2 regions of the Streptomyces poriticola genome follow, and region 1 is predicted to be linked to the other one. Evidence: riboswitches for the same ligand, from Rfam matches in the RefSeq annotation. Region 1 holds a riboswitch; the other holds the start of a gene.
What was found. A riboswitch is a leader RNA that binds a small molecule or an ion and turns the genes downstream of it on or off. The one in region 1 is predicted to bind glycine.

Region 1 (7,408 bases):
TCGGCCGGGCGGAGCTGATGGCCGCGGCCGGGATAGCGGAGCAGCAGCTGGCGGAGTGGGAGTCCTACGGGCTGATCGCCCCGCTGTCCGACGGGGCGTACGACGCCGAGGCGGCCACCGTCGCCGCGCTCGTCGTCGAGCTCGGGCGGTTCGGCATCGAGCCGCGGCACCTGCGGGTGATGAAGGCGGCCGCGGACCGGGAGGCCGGGCTGGTGGACCAGGTGGTGGCCCCGCTCAGACGCCACCGGAACCCGCAGACCAGGGCGCATGCCCAGGCCCGTACCAAGGAGCTGGCGGGACTCGCGGTGAAGCTGCACGCGGCGCTCGTGCAGTCCGCGCTCGGTGTCCGCCTGCCCTGACCCGCCTGCTCACGGCCATCGGACACCAGCCCCGGGGGAACGGTTGTTCGTCCGATCGGAACGGGCCGTACGCTGCTCCGGATCGGCCACCCGTTCCCGGCTCGACTACCCAAACGTCCCGGGCACGGCCTAGGGTTGCTGTGTGAACGAGCTCGATGTCGTAGGTGTCCGGGTCGAGATGCCCTCCAACCAACCGATCGTGCTGCTGCGCGAGGTGGGAGGCGACCGCTACCTCCCCATCTGGATCGGGCCGGGGGAGGCGACGGCGATCGCCTTCGCCCAGCAGGGCATGGCTCCCGCGCGTCCGCTGACCCACGACCTGTTCAAGGACGTGCTGGAAGCCGTCGGCCAGGAGCTCACCGAGGTACGCATCACCGACCTGCGTGAGGGGGTCTTCTACGCCGAGCTGGTCTTCGCCAGCGGGGTCGAGGTCAGTGCCCGGCCGTCCGACGCGATAGCGCTGGCCCTGCGCACCGGAACACCGATCTACGGCAGTGAGACGGTGCTCGACGACGCCGGTATCGCGATCCCGGACGAGCAGGAGGACGAGGTGGAGAAGTTCCGCGAGTTCCTCGACCAGATCTCGCCGGAGGACTTCGGCACCAGCAACCAGTGACACCGGCCACCACCAGCCCGTGGCACCGCTGACCACAGGGGTAGCCGCAGGAGCCCACGGTGCACATCGGCGCCGTCCCGCCCCTCCGGGGACATTCGGCTAGCCTTTCCCCGCGGGCGGGCACGGGAAACCACTCTTAGGGTGATTATCACTCGGCGTGCCGAGTGTGGCGATCGTTGACGCACCCTTGGTGACTGCCTACCGTCGAGGAGGCAGGTCAAGGACGGAGGTCGGCGTGAGAATCAGCGGCGACGGTACGGCTGGGGGTGCCCCCGGACGCGGTTTCGGGGCGAGCGGTCCGTACCCTCACGCTCCGCAGCGACCGACGGCTGTGCTCAGCAGCGGAGGGGCGACGTCCATGACGTCCGAGCAGATCGGCTACCGCGGCCCGACGGCCTGTGCCGCTGCCGGTATCACCTACCGGCAGCTGGACTACTGGGCCCGCACGGGGCTGGTCGAACCGAGTGTGCGACCTGCCCACGGGTCCGGGACGCAGCGGCTCTACAGTTTTCGCGACGTCGTCGTTCTGAAGATCGTCAAGCGGTTCCTCGACACCGGTGTGTCGCTGCAGAACATCCGCACCGCCGTCCAGCACCTCAGGGAGTGCGGCTTCCGCGACCTGGAGCGGATGACGCTGATGAGCGACGGCGCCACCGTGTACGAGTGCACCTCGCCCGACGAGGTCCACGCCCTGCTCCAGGGCGGTCAGGGCATCTTCGGCATCGCCGTCGGCGTGGTGTGGCGCGATGTCGAGAGCGCCCTGTCGCAACTGCACGGCGAGCGGATCGACACGGGCGAGACCCTGATCGGGCACAACCCCGCGGACGAGCTGGCCCGACGGCGCAACCGAGCGGTCTGAACCGTCCCGCCCGGGCCCCCGGCCCGTGCGCAGGGCAATGTCAGTGGCGTAGGGCAGCATCGGAGATGTGAGAACCGCGCCCACGATCCTGCATCTCGACATGGATGCCTTCTTCGCCTCGGTGGAGCAGGCGTCCAAGCCGAGCCTGCGCGGGAAGGCCGTGATCGTGGGCGGGCTCGGCCCGCGGGGCGTGGTCGCCACCGCCTCCTACGAGGCCCGGGAGTTCGGGGTCCACTCGGCGATGCCGATGGCGCAGGCCCGGCGGCTCGCGCCGCACGCCGCCTATCTCGTGCCCCGCTTCGCGTTCTACCGGTCGGTCAGCGAGCAGGTGATGGCGCTGCTGCAGGCGCTGTCGCCGCTGGTGGAGCCGCTGAGCCTGGACGAGGCCTTCGTCGACCTGGAGGCCGGCGGTGCGGCCTGGGACGCGGAGTCGGCGCGCCTGGCCGGGACCAGACTGCGCGCGGACATTCGCGCGGTCACCGGACTGACCGGATCGGTGGGTCTCGCCGCGTCCAAGATGCTCGCCAAGATCGCCTCCGAGCAGGCCAAGCCCGACGGGCTGGTGCTGATCGTGCCGGGCACCGAGCGGGCGCTGCTCGGGCCGATGTCCGTGCGCACCCTGCCCGGGGTGGGCCCGGCGACCGGTGACCATCTGCGGCGCGCCGGCATCCACACGGTCGGCGAGCTCGCCGAGGCCGGCGAGGACGAGCTCGTCCGACTGCTAGGCAAGGCGCACGGGCACGGGCTGTACGCCATGGCCCTGGCCCGCGACGAGCGGCCGGTGGTGGCCGAGCGGGAGGCCAAGTCGGTGTCGGTGGAGGACACCTACGACGTCGACATCCACGACCGGGTGCGAGTCGGGCTCGAGGTGCAGCGGCTCGCCGACCGCTGCGTGCGGCGGCTGCGCGCGGCCGGGCACTCCGGGCGGACGATCGTGCTCAAGGTCCGGCGGTACGACTTCTCCACGCTCACCCGTTCCGAGACCCTGCGCGGGCCCACGGACGATCCGGCCGTGGTGCGGGAGGCGGCGGGCCGACTGCTGGACTCGGTGGACACCACGGGCGGGGTGCGGCTGCTCGGGGTCGGGGTCAGCGGACTGGCCGACTACACCCAGGAGGACCTCTTCGCCCAGGCGGCGGGGGAGCGGGCGGGCACGGAGCCGGCGGAGCGGCACACCGAGGAACCCGGGGCCGACGAGCCCGACACGCCGGACCAGCCGCCCGCCGAGCGCCGGTGGCCTCCCGGGCACGACGTCCGGCACACCGTGCACGGCCACGGATGGGTGCAGGGCAGCGGCCTGGGCCGGGTCACCGTGCGGTTCGAGACACCCGACGGGGAGCCCGGACGGGTGCGGACCTACCGGACCGACGACCCCGACCTGGCACCCGCGGATCCGCTGCCGCTGGTGCCCCGAAGACCCGGCGAGGCCGGCGTCCCGGCTCCGGCGGCACCCACACCGCCGGGCCGCCACGGCTGATCCCGCTCCGGCGTCCCCGACGACGGCGTCCGACACCCGACGGACGACGGCGTCCGGCACCCGACGGCAGTGCCGTCAGCCCTCCTCCGAGCCCGCCAGCTTGCCGAAGTCGCGGTCGTGCTGCGCGGGAGGTGCGGCCACGTCGAGACCGTAGTGGTGGTAGAGCTGGAGCTCCTGCTCCGGGGAGAGATGCCGGCCGACGCCGAAGTCGGGCGCCTCCTTGATCAGGGCCCGGTCGAAGGGCACCCGCAGAGCGCCCTCGACCAGCTCGCTCGGCTCCAGCGGGACGAAGGCGTCCCTGCTGAACAGGCCGGTCCGTATGGCCGCCCACTCGGGTACACCGGTGGCGTCGTCGAGGTAGACCTCGTCGATCGTGCCGATCTTGGTGCCGTTCCGGTCGAACGCCTTGCGGCCGATCAGGTTGCGCGGATCGATCTCGGTACGCACGGTCCCTCCACGTGGTCGCAAACCATTCGATGAATCATCCGTAAGCACTACAAAACGGCAGATTCGTGATGGCGGCCACTCGAAGGTCCGGGCATTGACCTCGCTGGTACGCTGACAGCGGCTGCTGACCCCGTGCGGGAGAGTCCTCCGAAGACCGTCGGAGGCGCCGAAGGAGCAAATCCTCCCCGGAATCTCTCAGGCCCACGTACCGCACGGACGAGGTCACTCTGGAAAGCAGGGCGGGTGTCGACGGCGTCCGCCCTCACCGACGGTGAAAGCCGGGAGCCCTCGGGTGGCCCGGTGAAGCTCTCAGGTTGAGATGACAGAGGGGGAGGCCGTCCGGGTACCCGCGCCGTGGTGCCCCTCGAAGGTCGCGTCAGACCAGGAGGCCTCCGCAATGACCGCCCATCGCATTCCGCTCTCCGAGCTCGAACAGGGTACGCCTTTCGAGCAGCGCCACATCGGCCCCGACCACGAGTCCCGGGCCAAGATGCTCGCCCAGGTCGGATACGGCTCGCTCGACGAGCTCACGGCAGCCGCGGTGCCGGATGTGATCAAGAACGCCGAGGCGCTGGACCTGCCGGGCGCGCGCACCGAGCCCGAGGTGCTGGCCGAGCTGCGCTCCCTCGCCGACCGCAACCAGGTCCTCGACTCCATGATCGGCCTCGGCTACTACGGGACGTTCACCCCGCCCGTCGTCCTGCGCAACGTCATGGAGAACCCTGCCTGGTACACGGCCTACACGCCGTACCAGCCGGAGATCTCGCAGGGCCGCCTGGAAGCTCTGCTGAACTTCCAGACCATGGTCGCCGATCTCACCGGCCTGCCCACCTCCGGAGCCTCGCTGCTCGACGAGGGCACCGCCGCCGCCGAGGCCATGGCGCTCTCGCGGCGCATGGGCAGGAACAAGAAGGGTCTGTTCCTGGTCGACGCCGACGCACTGCCGCAGACCATCGCCGTGATCCGCACCCGCGCCGAGCCGACCGGCGTCGAGGTCGTCGTCGCCGACCTGAGCGACGGCATCCCGGCCGAGGTGGCCGAGCGGGAGATCAACGGCGTCCTGATCCAGTACCCGGGGGCCTCCGGCGCCGTCCGCGACATCAAGCCGGTGATCGACCGGGCGCACGAGCTCGGCGCCGTCGTCACCGTGGCCGCCGATCTGCTCGCCCTCACGCTGCTGAAGTCGCCCGGCGAGCTGGGCGCGGACATCGCGGTCGGCACCACCCAGCGCTTCGGCGTCCCCATGGGCTTCGGCGGGCCGCACGCCGGCTACATGGCCGTCCAGGAGAAGATGGCCCGCAGCCTGCCCGGGCGCCTCGTGGGCGTCTCCGTCGACGCCGACGGCAACAGGGCCTACCGCCTCGCCCTGCAGACCCGTGAGCAGCACATCCGCCGAGAGAAGGCCACCAGCAACATCTGCACCGCGCAGGTGCTGCTCGCCGTCATGGCCGGCATGTACGCCGTCTACCACGGCCCCGAGGGCCTGCGGACCATCGCACGGCGCACCCACCGCTACGCCTCGGTCCTCGCCGCGGGCCTCGCGGCCGGAGGTGTGGAGATCGTCCACGGCGCCTACTTCGACACGGTCACCGCCCGGGTGCCGGGCCGTGCCGCCGACGTCGTCGCCGCCGCCCGGGAGAACGGCGTGAACCTGCGGCCGGTCGACGCCGACCACGTCTCCGTCGCCTGCGACGAGACCACCCTCCGCGCCCAGGTGGGTGCCGTGTGGACGGCCTTCGGTGTCGAGGGCGACATCGAGGCACTGGACGCGGTGACCGAGGACGCGCTGCCCGAGGCGCTGCAGCGCACCGACGATTACCTCACGCACCCCGTCTTCCACCAGCACCGCTCCGAGACGGCCATGCTGCGCTACCTGCGCCGTCTGGCCGACCGCGACTACGCCCTGGACCGTGGCATGATCCCGCTGGGCTCCTGCACCATGAAGCTCAACGCGACCACCGAGATGGAGCCGGTGACCTGGCCGGAGTTCGGGCAGCTGCACCCCTTCGCGCCCGCCGGACAGGTCCAGGGCTATCTGACCCTCATCCGTGAGCTGGAGGACCGTCTCGCCGAGGTCACCGGCTACGACAAGGTCTCCCTGCAGCCCAACGCCGGGTCCCAGGGCGAGCTGGCCGGTCTGCTCGCCGTCCGCGGCTACCACCGAGCCAACGGGCACGAGCAGCGCACGGTGTGCCTGATCCCGTCCTCCGCGCACGGCACCAACGCCGCCAGCGCGGTGATGGCCGGGATGAAGGTCGTCGTCGTCAAGACAGCCGAGGACGGCGAGATCGACGTCGCGGACCTCCGGGCCAAGATCGAGCAGCACCGCGACCAGCTGGCCGTGCTGATGATCACATACCCGTCCACGCACGGCGTGTTCGAGGAGCACGTCGCCGACATCTGCGCCCGGGTGCACGACGCCGGCGGCCAGGTCTACGTCGACGGCGCCAATCTCAACGCCCTGGTCGGCCTCGCCAAGCCCGGCCACTTCGGCGGCGACGTCTCGCACCTGAACCTGCACAAGACCTTCTGCATCCCGCACGGCGGCGGCGGTCCCGGCGTCGGCCCGGTGGCCGTCCGCTCGCACCTGGCTCCGTATCTGCCCAACCACCCGCTGCAGCCCGCGGCCGGCCCGGAGACGGGCGTGGGACCGATCTCCGCGGCCCCCTGGGGCTCGGCGGGCATCCTGCCCATCTCGTGGGCGTACGTCCGGCTGATGGGCGGTGAGGGCCTCAAGCGGGCCACCCAGGTGGCGGTGCTGTCCGCCAACTACATCGCCAGGCGTCTGGAGCCGCACTACCCGGTCCTCTACACCGGCCCGGGCGGGCTGGTCGCGCACGAGTGCATCATCGACCTGCGCCCGCTGACCAAGGCCACCGGAGTGAGCGTCGACGACATCGCCAAGCGGCTGATCGACTACGGCTTCCACGCCCCGACCATGTCGTTCCCGGTGGCCGGGACGCTCATGATCGAGCCGACCGAGTCCGAGGACCTGACCGAGCTCGACCGGTTCTGCGAGGCGATGATCGCCATCCGGGCGGAGATCGACAAGGTCGCCTCCGGCGAGTGGCCGGCCGACGACAACCCGCTGCGGGGCGCCCCCCACACCGCCGACGCGCTGCGCGGCGACTGGGAGCACGCCTACGGCCGTGAGGAGGCCGTCTTCCCGGCCGACGTGACGGCAGCCGACAAGTACTGGCCGCCGGTGCGCCGGATCGACCAGGCCTTCGGCGACCGGAACCTGGTCTGTTCCTGCCCGCCGCTGGACGCGTACGAGGACTGACGGACTGCGAGCCGCCGGACCGCCGGACCGACGCGGACCGATCCGGCACGGAGGGGCTCCGCCACGCGGGGCCCCTCTGCCGTGCCGCGGTTCACGTCGCGAGCGACACCTCGGTCGCCTTGATCAGGGCGACGACGGGGACGCCGGCCGACAGACCGAGATCGTCGACGGCCTCCTTGGTGATCGCGGCGGTGAGCACACCGCCCTCGACGGCGACATCGACGGACGCCATGGCCTCGCCGGTGACCAGGCCCGTGACGGTACCGGGCAGTCGGTTGCGGATGGACAGGCCTTCGACCGGGGCGGTGGCGAGGGAGACCTCCGTCGACTTCACCAGGGCACGGACGGTGCTGCCCGCGGTCAGGCC
Region 2 (7,408 bases), on a different contig from region 1:
GACCGGTGTGCTGTTGTGCCGGTGCCGGCCCGCTAGCTGTTCAGTCCCGGGTACAGCGGGTGCTTGTCGGCCAGGGCCTTGACCCGGGCCTTCAGCGCCTCGGCGTCGTAGGACGGCTTCAGCGCCTCGGCGATCACGTCCGCGACCTCGGCGAAGTCCTCGGCCGTGAAGCCACGGGTGGCCAGCGCCGGGGTGCCGATGCGCAGACCGGAGGTCACCATCGGCGGGCGCGGGTCGTTCGGGACGGCGTTGCGGTTGACCGTGATGCCGACCTCGTGAAGGCGGTCCTCGGCCTGCTGGCCGTCCAGCTCCGAGTCCCGCAGGTCGACCAGGACCAGATGGACGTCGGTGCCGCCGGTCAGCACGGAGACGCCCGCCTCCCTGGCGTCGTCCCGCACCAGGCGCTCGGCCAGGATGCGTGCGCCCTCCAGCGTACGACGCTGCCGCTCGGCGAAGTCCTCGCTCGCCGCCACCTTGAAGGCGACCGCCTTCGCGGCGACCACATGCTCCAGCGGGCCACCCTGCTGACCGGGGAAGACCGCAGAGTTGATCTTCTTGGCCAGATCGGCCGTGCTGAGGATCACACCGCCGCGCGGGCCGCCCAGGGTCTTGTGGGTGGTCGTGGTCACGACATGCGCGTGCGGGACCGGGTTCGGGTGCAGACCCGCCGCGACCAGCCCCGCGAAGTGCGCCATGTCGACCATCAGGTACGCGCCGACCTCGTCCGCGATCCGGCGGAACGCGGCGAAGTCCAGCTGCCGGGGGTACGCCGACCAGCCGGCCACGATCAGCTTCGGCTTGTTCTCCTTGGCCAGCCGCTCCACCTCGGCCATGTCGACCAGGCCGTCGTCGCCGACGTGGTAGGCGACGACGTTGTACAGCTTGCCGGAGAAGTTGATCTTCATGCCGTGAGTCAGGTGCCCGCCGTGGGCGAGGTTCAGACCCATGATCGTGTCGCCGGGCTTGAGCAGCGCGAACATCGAGGCCGCGTTGGCCTGGGCACCGGAGTGCGGCTGCACGTTGGCGTGCTCGGCGCCGAACAGCTCCTTGATCCGGTCGATGGCGATCTGCTCGACCACGTCGACGTGCTCGCAGCCGCCGTAGTAGCGCCGGCCCGGGTAGCCCTCGGCGTACTTGTTGGTGAGGACCGAACCCTGCGCCTCCATCACCGCGACCGGCGCGAAGTTCTCGGAGGCGATCATCTCCAGGGTGGACTGCTGGCGGTGCAGCTCGGCGTCGACGGCGGCGGCGACATCGGGGTCGAGCTCGTGCAGGGGGGTGTTCAGAACAGACATCGGCAGGGCTCCTCAGCCGGCGGAGAAGGCGGTGTACTCGTCGGCGGAGAGCAGGTCGCCCGGCTCCTCCGTCACGCGGACCTTGAACAGCCAGCCGCCCTCGAAGGGCGCGGAGTTCACCAGCGACGGGTCGCTGACGACGTCCTCGTTGACCTCGGTGATCTCGCCGGAGACGGGGGAGTACAGGTCGGAGACGGACTTGGTCGACTCCAGCTCACCGCAGGTCTCGCCCGCGGACACGGTGTCGCCGACCTCGGGGAGCTGGACGAAGACGACGTCACCGAGCGCGTTGGCCGCGTGCTCCGTGATGCCGACCGTCGACACGCCGTCCTCGGCGGTCGACAGCCACTCGTGCTCCTTGCTGTAGCGCAGCTGCTGGGGGTTGCTCATGGCCTGAATTCTCCTGTACGCGGGGAAGTGGTGATGAATCGGGGACAGCTGGAACCGCTGGTGGGCAGCGCGGAGACGCGACTGCCACCGGGAGGACCGGGTCCGGTCTCTACTCTCTACTTCTGGCGCTTGTAGAACGGCAGCGCCACGACCTCGTACGGCTCGTGGGTGCCCCGGATGTCCACGCCCACCCCGGGCGTGCCCGGCGCCGCGTGCGCCGCGTCGACGTACGCCATCGCGATCGGCCTGCCCAGTGTCGGCGACGGGGCACCGGAGGTGACCTCGCCGATCACCTCGCCGCCGGCCACCACCGGGTACCCGGCGCGCGGCACGCGGCGGCCCTCGGCGACCAGCCCGACCAGCACCCGGGGCGGGTTCTGCTCGGCCCGGGAGGCGGCCTCGGTGAGCGCCGCGCGCCCCACGAAGTCGCCCTCCTTCTCGAACTTCACCACCCGGCCCAGCCCGGCGTCGAACGGCGTCAGCCCGGTGGTCAGCTCGTGCCCGTAGAGCGGCATGCCCGCCTCCAGACGCAGCGTGTCCCGGCAGGACAGCCCGCAGGGGGTGAGCCCGGCGCTCTCCCCGGCCCCGGTCAGCGCCTGCCACAGCTCCACCGCGTGCTCCGGCTTCACGAACAGCTCGAAGCCGTCCTCGCCGGTGTAGCCGGTCCGGGCGATCAGCGCGGGCACGCCCGCCACGGTGCCGGGCAGGCCCGCGTAGTACCTCAGACCGTCCAGGTCGGCGTCGGTGAGGCTCTTGACGATCGCCGGGGACTCGGGGCCCTGCACGGCCAGCAGCGCGTAGGCGTCCCGGTCGTCGCGCACCTCGACGTCGAAGCCCGCGGCGCGCTCGGTCAGCGCGTCCAGCACCACCTGGGCGTTGGAGGCGTTGGCGACCACCATGTACTCGGCGTCGGCCAGCCGGTAGACGATCAGGTCGTCCAGGATGCCGCCGTCCGCCCGGCAGATCATGGTGTAGCGGGCCCGGCCCGGCTTCACCCCGCCGATGTTGCCGACCAGCGCATGGTCCAGCAGCGCGGCGGCCTGCGGGCCGGTGACGGTGATCTCGCCCATGTGCGAGAGGTCGAAGAGGCCGGCCCGGGTGCGTACGGCGGTGTGCTCGTCGCGCTCGGAGCCGTAGCGCAGGGGCATGTCCCAGCCGGCGAAGTCGGTCATCGTCGCGCCGAGCGAGCGATGCACGGCATCGAGCGCGGTACGGCGGAGTTCGGTACTGCTCATCGGTCGGTCGTCTCCCAGGGCAATGACAGCGAGGTCGTTCCTCCCCATCTGTCATCGGAACCTGAGAGGTTCGCCCTGACCACCTGAGCACGGCGGGCAGGGCTTGCACCTTGGGTGGGGCCGCCGGACGAGGGCGGCCCGCTTTTCAGATGTGCCTCGCCCGCGCGGTAACGGGGCCTGAGAGATTCAAGGGAGGGACTTGCTCCTTCGGCGCCCCAGCCGAGGGCTGGGAACTCTCCCGCGCGGGTTCGAACGGCCGGTATGCAGTTGGCGCGCACATCATTGCACGCATCGCCGCGTCATGGCAGGGCGCAATCTGTAACCGGGCTGTGGCAGTACGCACACGAAATCACAAGGCACCGCCTATTGCCTTCTCTTTAGACTCGACGGGGACGGGAACTCGTGAACCGCCCCAGGGGAGGACGATCACGGTGAACAGGACCACGGCGTACGCCACCACCTCGGGCCTCGCGCTGCCCGAGCAGCCCGCCGCCCCGGCCCGGGAGGCGTGTGCCGCACAGCCCGCACCCGTCGTCCGCGATCTGCGGGACCGGGCCGGCCGCAGCCCCCGCGCGCTGCTCTTCGGGCCGCGCGACCTCGTCGTCGTCACCGGTCTGCCCGGCAGCGGCAAGTCGACGCTGATGGAGCGCACGGTGCCCGGGGTGCGCATCGACTCCCAGGACACCCGCGACCGGTGGGACCGCCGCATGCCGCGCTTCCTGCCCTACGCGGTCTACCGGCCCCTGGTCCGGCTCGCCCACTACGCCGGGCTGTACCGCGCGCTGCGCTCTGAGGCCGGCGTCGTGGTGCACGACTGCGGCACCCAGGCCTGGGTGCGGGCCTGGCTGGCCCGCGAGGCCCGGCGCCGCGGCACCGCGCTGCACCTGCTGCTGCTCGACGTCAGCGCCGACGCCGCCCTCGCCGGGCAGCGCCGGCGCGGCCGGGGAGTCTCCCGCTACGCGTTCCGCCGCCACCGCGCGGCCACCGCCCGGCTGCTGCGCGCCGCCGCCGGGGGCACCCTGCCGGCCGGCTGCGCCTCGGCCGTCCTCCTCGACCGGTCGGCCGCGGACACCCTGCGCCGCATCGGCTTCACCGGCTGAACACCGGAAGGCGGCGCGCGGGCCCGCACGCGCTAGCCTTTCAGCCACACCAGCGGTTCGAGCAGGCGGTAGGCACAGATGGACTTCCCAGCGGGCTCCGCGGCGGACTTCTCCGGGGACCTCCCGGCCCGGCCGCACCCTCATCCGCACGGCGGTTGGCCGGGCAACGAGCTGGAGGAGGTGCTGTCCGCCTCCCTCGGGGTGCCGTCCGCGGGCGGCCGGATACTCGAGGTGCTGGGCCGCAGCTTCGTCTGGGTCCCGCTGCCGGCCGGCGGCGGCCCGCAGAGCGGGCCCCTGGACCTGCCCACGCTGGAGATCGAGGGCCAGGCCTATGTGCCGGTGTTCAGCTCCGAGGAGCAGTTCCGCCAGGTCGCCGGTGCGCACATGGCGTACACCGTCGCCCCCGCCGTGGAGTTCGCCCGCGGCCTGCCCCCGCAGGTCGGCGTCATGGTCAACCCCGAGGGCGTGGTGGGGATACCGCTGCCCCCGCCCGCCGTCGCAGAGCTGTGCCGGACCGGCCGCACCCCGCTGGACGGGCCCGCCGGCGGCGGCCGGGTCACGCTGTCCGAACCCGACTGGCAGGACGACCCGGTGGACTTCCTCGCCGCGGCCTCCGCAGAGTTCGACGCCGTCGGCGTGGTGCGCACCGCCCGCCGCTGCCTCGCCGCGATCGAGACCGCCGACCCGGTGCTGTTCGTCGGCGTGGAGCTGTCCCACTGGGAGGACGACGCCCGTGCCCTGCCCCTGCAGGCCCTCGGCCGCGCCCTCACCACGGCCCCGCCCCCGTGGCCGGTCAACCTGGTCCTCCTGGAGGCCGCGCAGGACCCGGTCTGCGAATGGATGACGGGCCGGGTACGCCCTTTCTACGAGCGGGACCTGTAGATCGCCCCGGACGAGCACGACGAACCCGCATCCGCGCACGGGTGAGTGGACCCGAGTTCGAAGGCGCCGCCTGTCCGCGGAGCCGCATAAGCTGGTTTCATAACCGGCGAACTTCCAGAAGGGGCGATACACGTGAGCGCCAGCGGCACCGCGGCCGGGCAGGTCGAGCACATGCTGCGCCAGGTGACGCCCGGGCGTTACGACGCCTACGAGGCGCTGCTGCGCGCCCTCGCGACCCCCGCGTCCGGCCAGGTCTGGATGCTGCTGTGGCACGGCCAGGCCGGCTCACCGGACGCCCAGTACGGGACCATGGACGTCGACGGTTTCCGCTACGCCCCCTGCGTCACCTCGGCCCAGGAGCTCTCGGCCAGCGGCTGGAACCGCTCGTACGAAGTGGTCGACGGCCTGGAAGTGGCCCGCGCCCTGTACCCCGACCGGTACGGCCTGTGGCTCAACCCGCACGCCCCGGGCGGCGGCGTCGGCATCCCGTGGCTCGATCTGCGCCGGATCGCCGCCGGACTTGACCGCCAGCCCGCAGGACCCCTGCGGCTGTCCGAGCCGGCCATCGAGATCCCCCAGTTCTACGCCCTGCTCACGCAGAACGCCCACCGCACCCCGGCCGTCCGCGCCCTGCGCCGCGCCTGGGTGCAGCCGACCCTGGGGGCGCCGTATCTCGCCATCGGACTGGATGTGTACGACGCCTCCCCGCCGGCCGTCGACGCCGTGCGCGCGATGATGCACCAGTCGATCGGCGCGGTCCCGGACGGGCTGCCGGTGTCGACGGTGGCGATGTCCGACCCGCTCGACCCGGTCGCCATGTGGCTGCGCGCCCACAGCCGTCCGTTCTACGACCGCGAGGCCCACGGCGCCGGCCCGGCAGGCGGCGGATACGGATATCCGCCGGTGCCCGGCCGGCAGTCCGGCGCCGCCGCGCCCCACGCCCACTGATCCGACCGTTTCTCGGCACCCTGACCTGACCTGCGAACTCTCGTATTTCTCAGGCAGGTTAACCGCGCAATTCCCTGATGTACCGGAAGCGTCCGATTTTTCGACTGTTCAGATCTCAGCTAGGTATCACCGCTATCCGGACTGTTCTCCGGCGCCGGTCCCGTCTGTAGTGTTCAGGCGGTCAACAGTGCATTCCCTTCTGCGGAACCCGGAGTGGCCTCCCTATGCGCATACTCAGAGCCCGCGCCGCCAGGGCGATCACGGCCGCGTTGGCGGTCGGTCTGATCGCCACCGGCTGTGCCAGTGAGCGAGACACGGAAGACGGCAACGGCGCCAAGAACACGTTCGTGTTCGGCGCCCCGGGAGACCCCAGCTCGCTGGACCCGGCCCTTGCCAGCGACGGCGAGACCTTCCGGGTCACCCGCCAGGCATTCGAGGCCCTGCTGGAGCACGAGCCCGGCGGCAGCGAACTGGTCGGCGGCCTGGCCGAGAGCTGGGAGAGCAACGACGCGGGCACGGTGTGGACCTTCAACCTCCGCAAGGGCGTGAAGTTCCACGACGGCGAGGCCTTCAACGCCGCGGCCGTGTGCGCCAACTACGACCACTGGTTCAACTGGACGGGCACCTACCAGTCCAGCGCGGTCTCCTACTACTGGCAGACCATCATGGGCGGCTTCGCGAAGAACGAGGACCCCGAGACCCCCGAGGCGAACTACAAGTCCTGCACCGCCAAGGACGAGAACACCGCCGTCATCGAGGTCAAGAAGCCCTCCGCCAACCTGCCCGGCGGCTTCTCCCTCAACGCGCTGGCCATCCACTCGCCGAAGGCCATCGAGGCGTACGAGAAGCAGGAGGCGTCCGCCAAGGGCGACGCCATCACGTACCCCAAGTACAGCCAGGAGGCCGGCACGGTCGCCGGTACCGGCCCGTACAAGATCGCCAAGTGGAACAAGGGCAACAAGGAAGTCACCCTCGAGCGTTTCGAGGACTACTGGGGCGACAAGGCCAAGGTGAAGAGCCTGGTCATCCGCACCATCGACACCGAGGAAGCGCGCCGCCAGGCGCTGCAGGCCGGTGACATCGACGGCTACGACCTGGTCGCGCCCGCCGACGTCAAGACCCTGGAGGGCGAAGGCTTCCAGGTCCCGACCCGCGGAGTCTTCAACATCTTCTACCTCGGCATGACCCAGGAGAAGAACCCGGCGCTGCAGAAGAAGGAAGTGCGCCAGGCGATCGCGCACGCCATCGACCGCGAGAACCTGGTGAAGACGCAGCTGCCCGAGGGCGGCAAGGTGGCCACGCAGTTCATGCCGGACACCATCGACGGCTACTCGGACAAGGTCACGACCTACGCCTACGACACGGCGAAGGCCAAGCAGCTGCTGAGCGACGCCGGAGAGAGCGGCCTGGAGGTCGAGTTCTGCTACCCGACCGAGGTCACCCGCCCGTACATGCCCGCACCGCAGGACCTCTTCGAGCTGATGAAGGCCGACCTGGAGAAGGCCGGCATCAAGGTCACCCCGAAGCCCATGAAGTGGGCCCCGGACTACCTGGACGC

Region 2: another riboswitch for glycine. It lies ahead of gcvT (glycine cleavage system aminomethyltransferase GcvT); the one in region 1 lies ahead of gcvP (aminomethyl-transferring glycine dehydrogenase).

Annotation. Positions count from the first base shown of each region.
Region 1 is NZ_JBAGKH010000044.1:6,979-14,386, forward strand. It holds gene ftsR (transcriptional regulator FtsR) at 1-359, shown strand, start outside; gene V5O46_RS29765 (bifunctional nuclease family protein) at 502-975, shown strand; gene V5O46_RS29770 (MerR family transcriptional regulator) at 1,211-1,834, shown strand; gene V5O46_RS29775 (DNA polymerase IV) at 1,902-3,311, shown strand; gene V5O46_RS29780 (PRC-barrel domain-containing protein) at 3,387-3,758, opposite strand; glycine riboswitch at 3,884-3,979, shown strand; gene gcvP (aminomethyl-transferring glycine dehydrogenase) at 4,156-7,041, shown strand; gene V5O46_RS29790 (TOBE domain-containing protein) at 7,133-7,408, opposite strand, start outside.
Region 2 is NZ_JBAGKH010000009.1:167,461-174,868, reverse strand. It holds gene glyA (serine hydroxymethyltransferase) at 33-1,295, opposite strand; gene gcvH (glycine cleavage system protein GcvH) at 1,308-1,685, opposite strand; gene gcvT (glycine cleavage system aminomethyltransferase GcvT) at 1,802-2,920, opposite strand; glycine riboswitch at 2,959-3,075, opposite strand; glycine riboswitch at 3,076-3,171, opposite strand; gene V5O46_RS16025 (AAA family ATPase) at 3,352-4,020, shown strand; gene V5O46_RS16020 (enhanced serine sensitivity protein SseB) at 4,099-4,902, shown strand; gene V5O46_RS16015 (enhanced serine sensitivity protein SseB C-terminal domain-containing protein) at 5,035-5,850, shown strand; gene V5O46_RS16010 (ABC transporter substrate-binding protein) at 6,075-7,408, shown strand, end outside.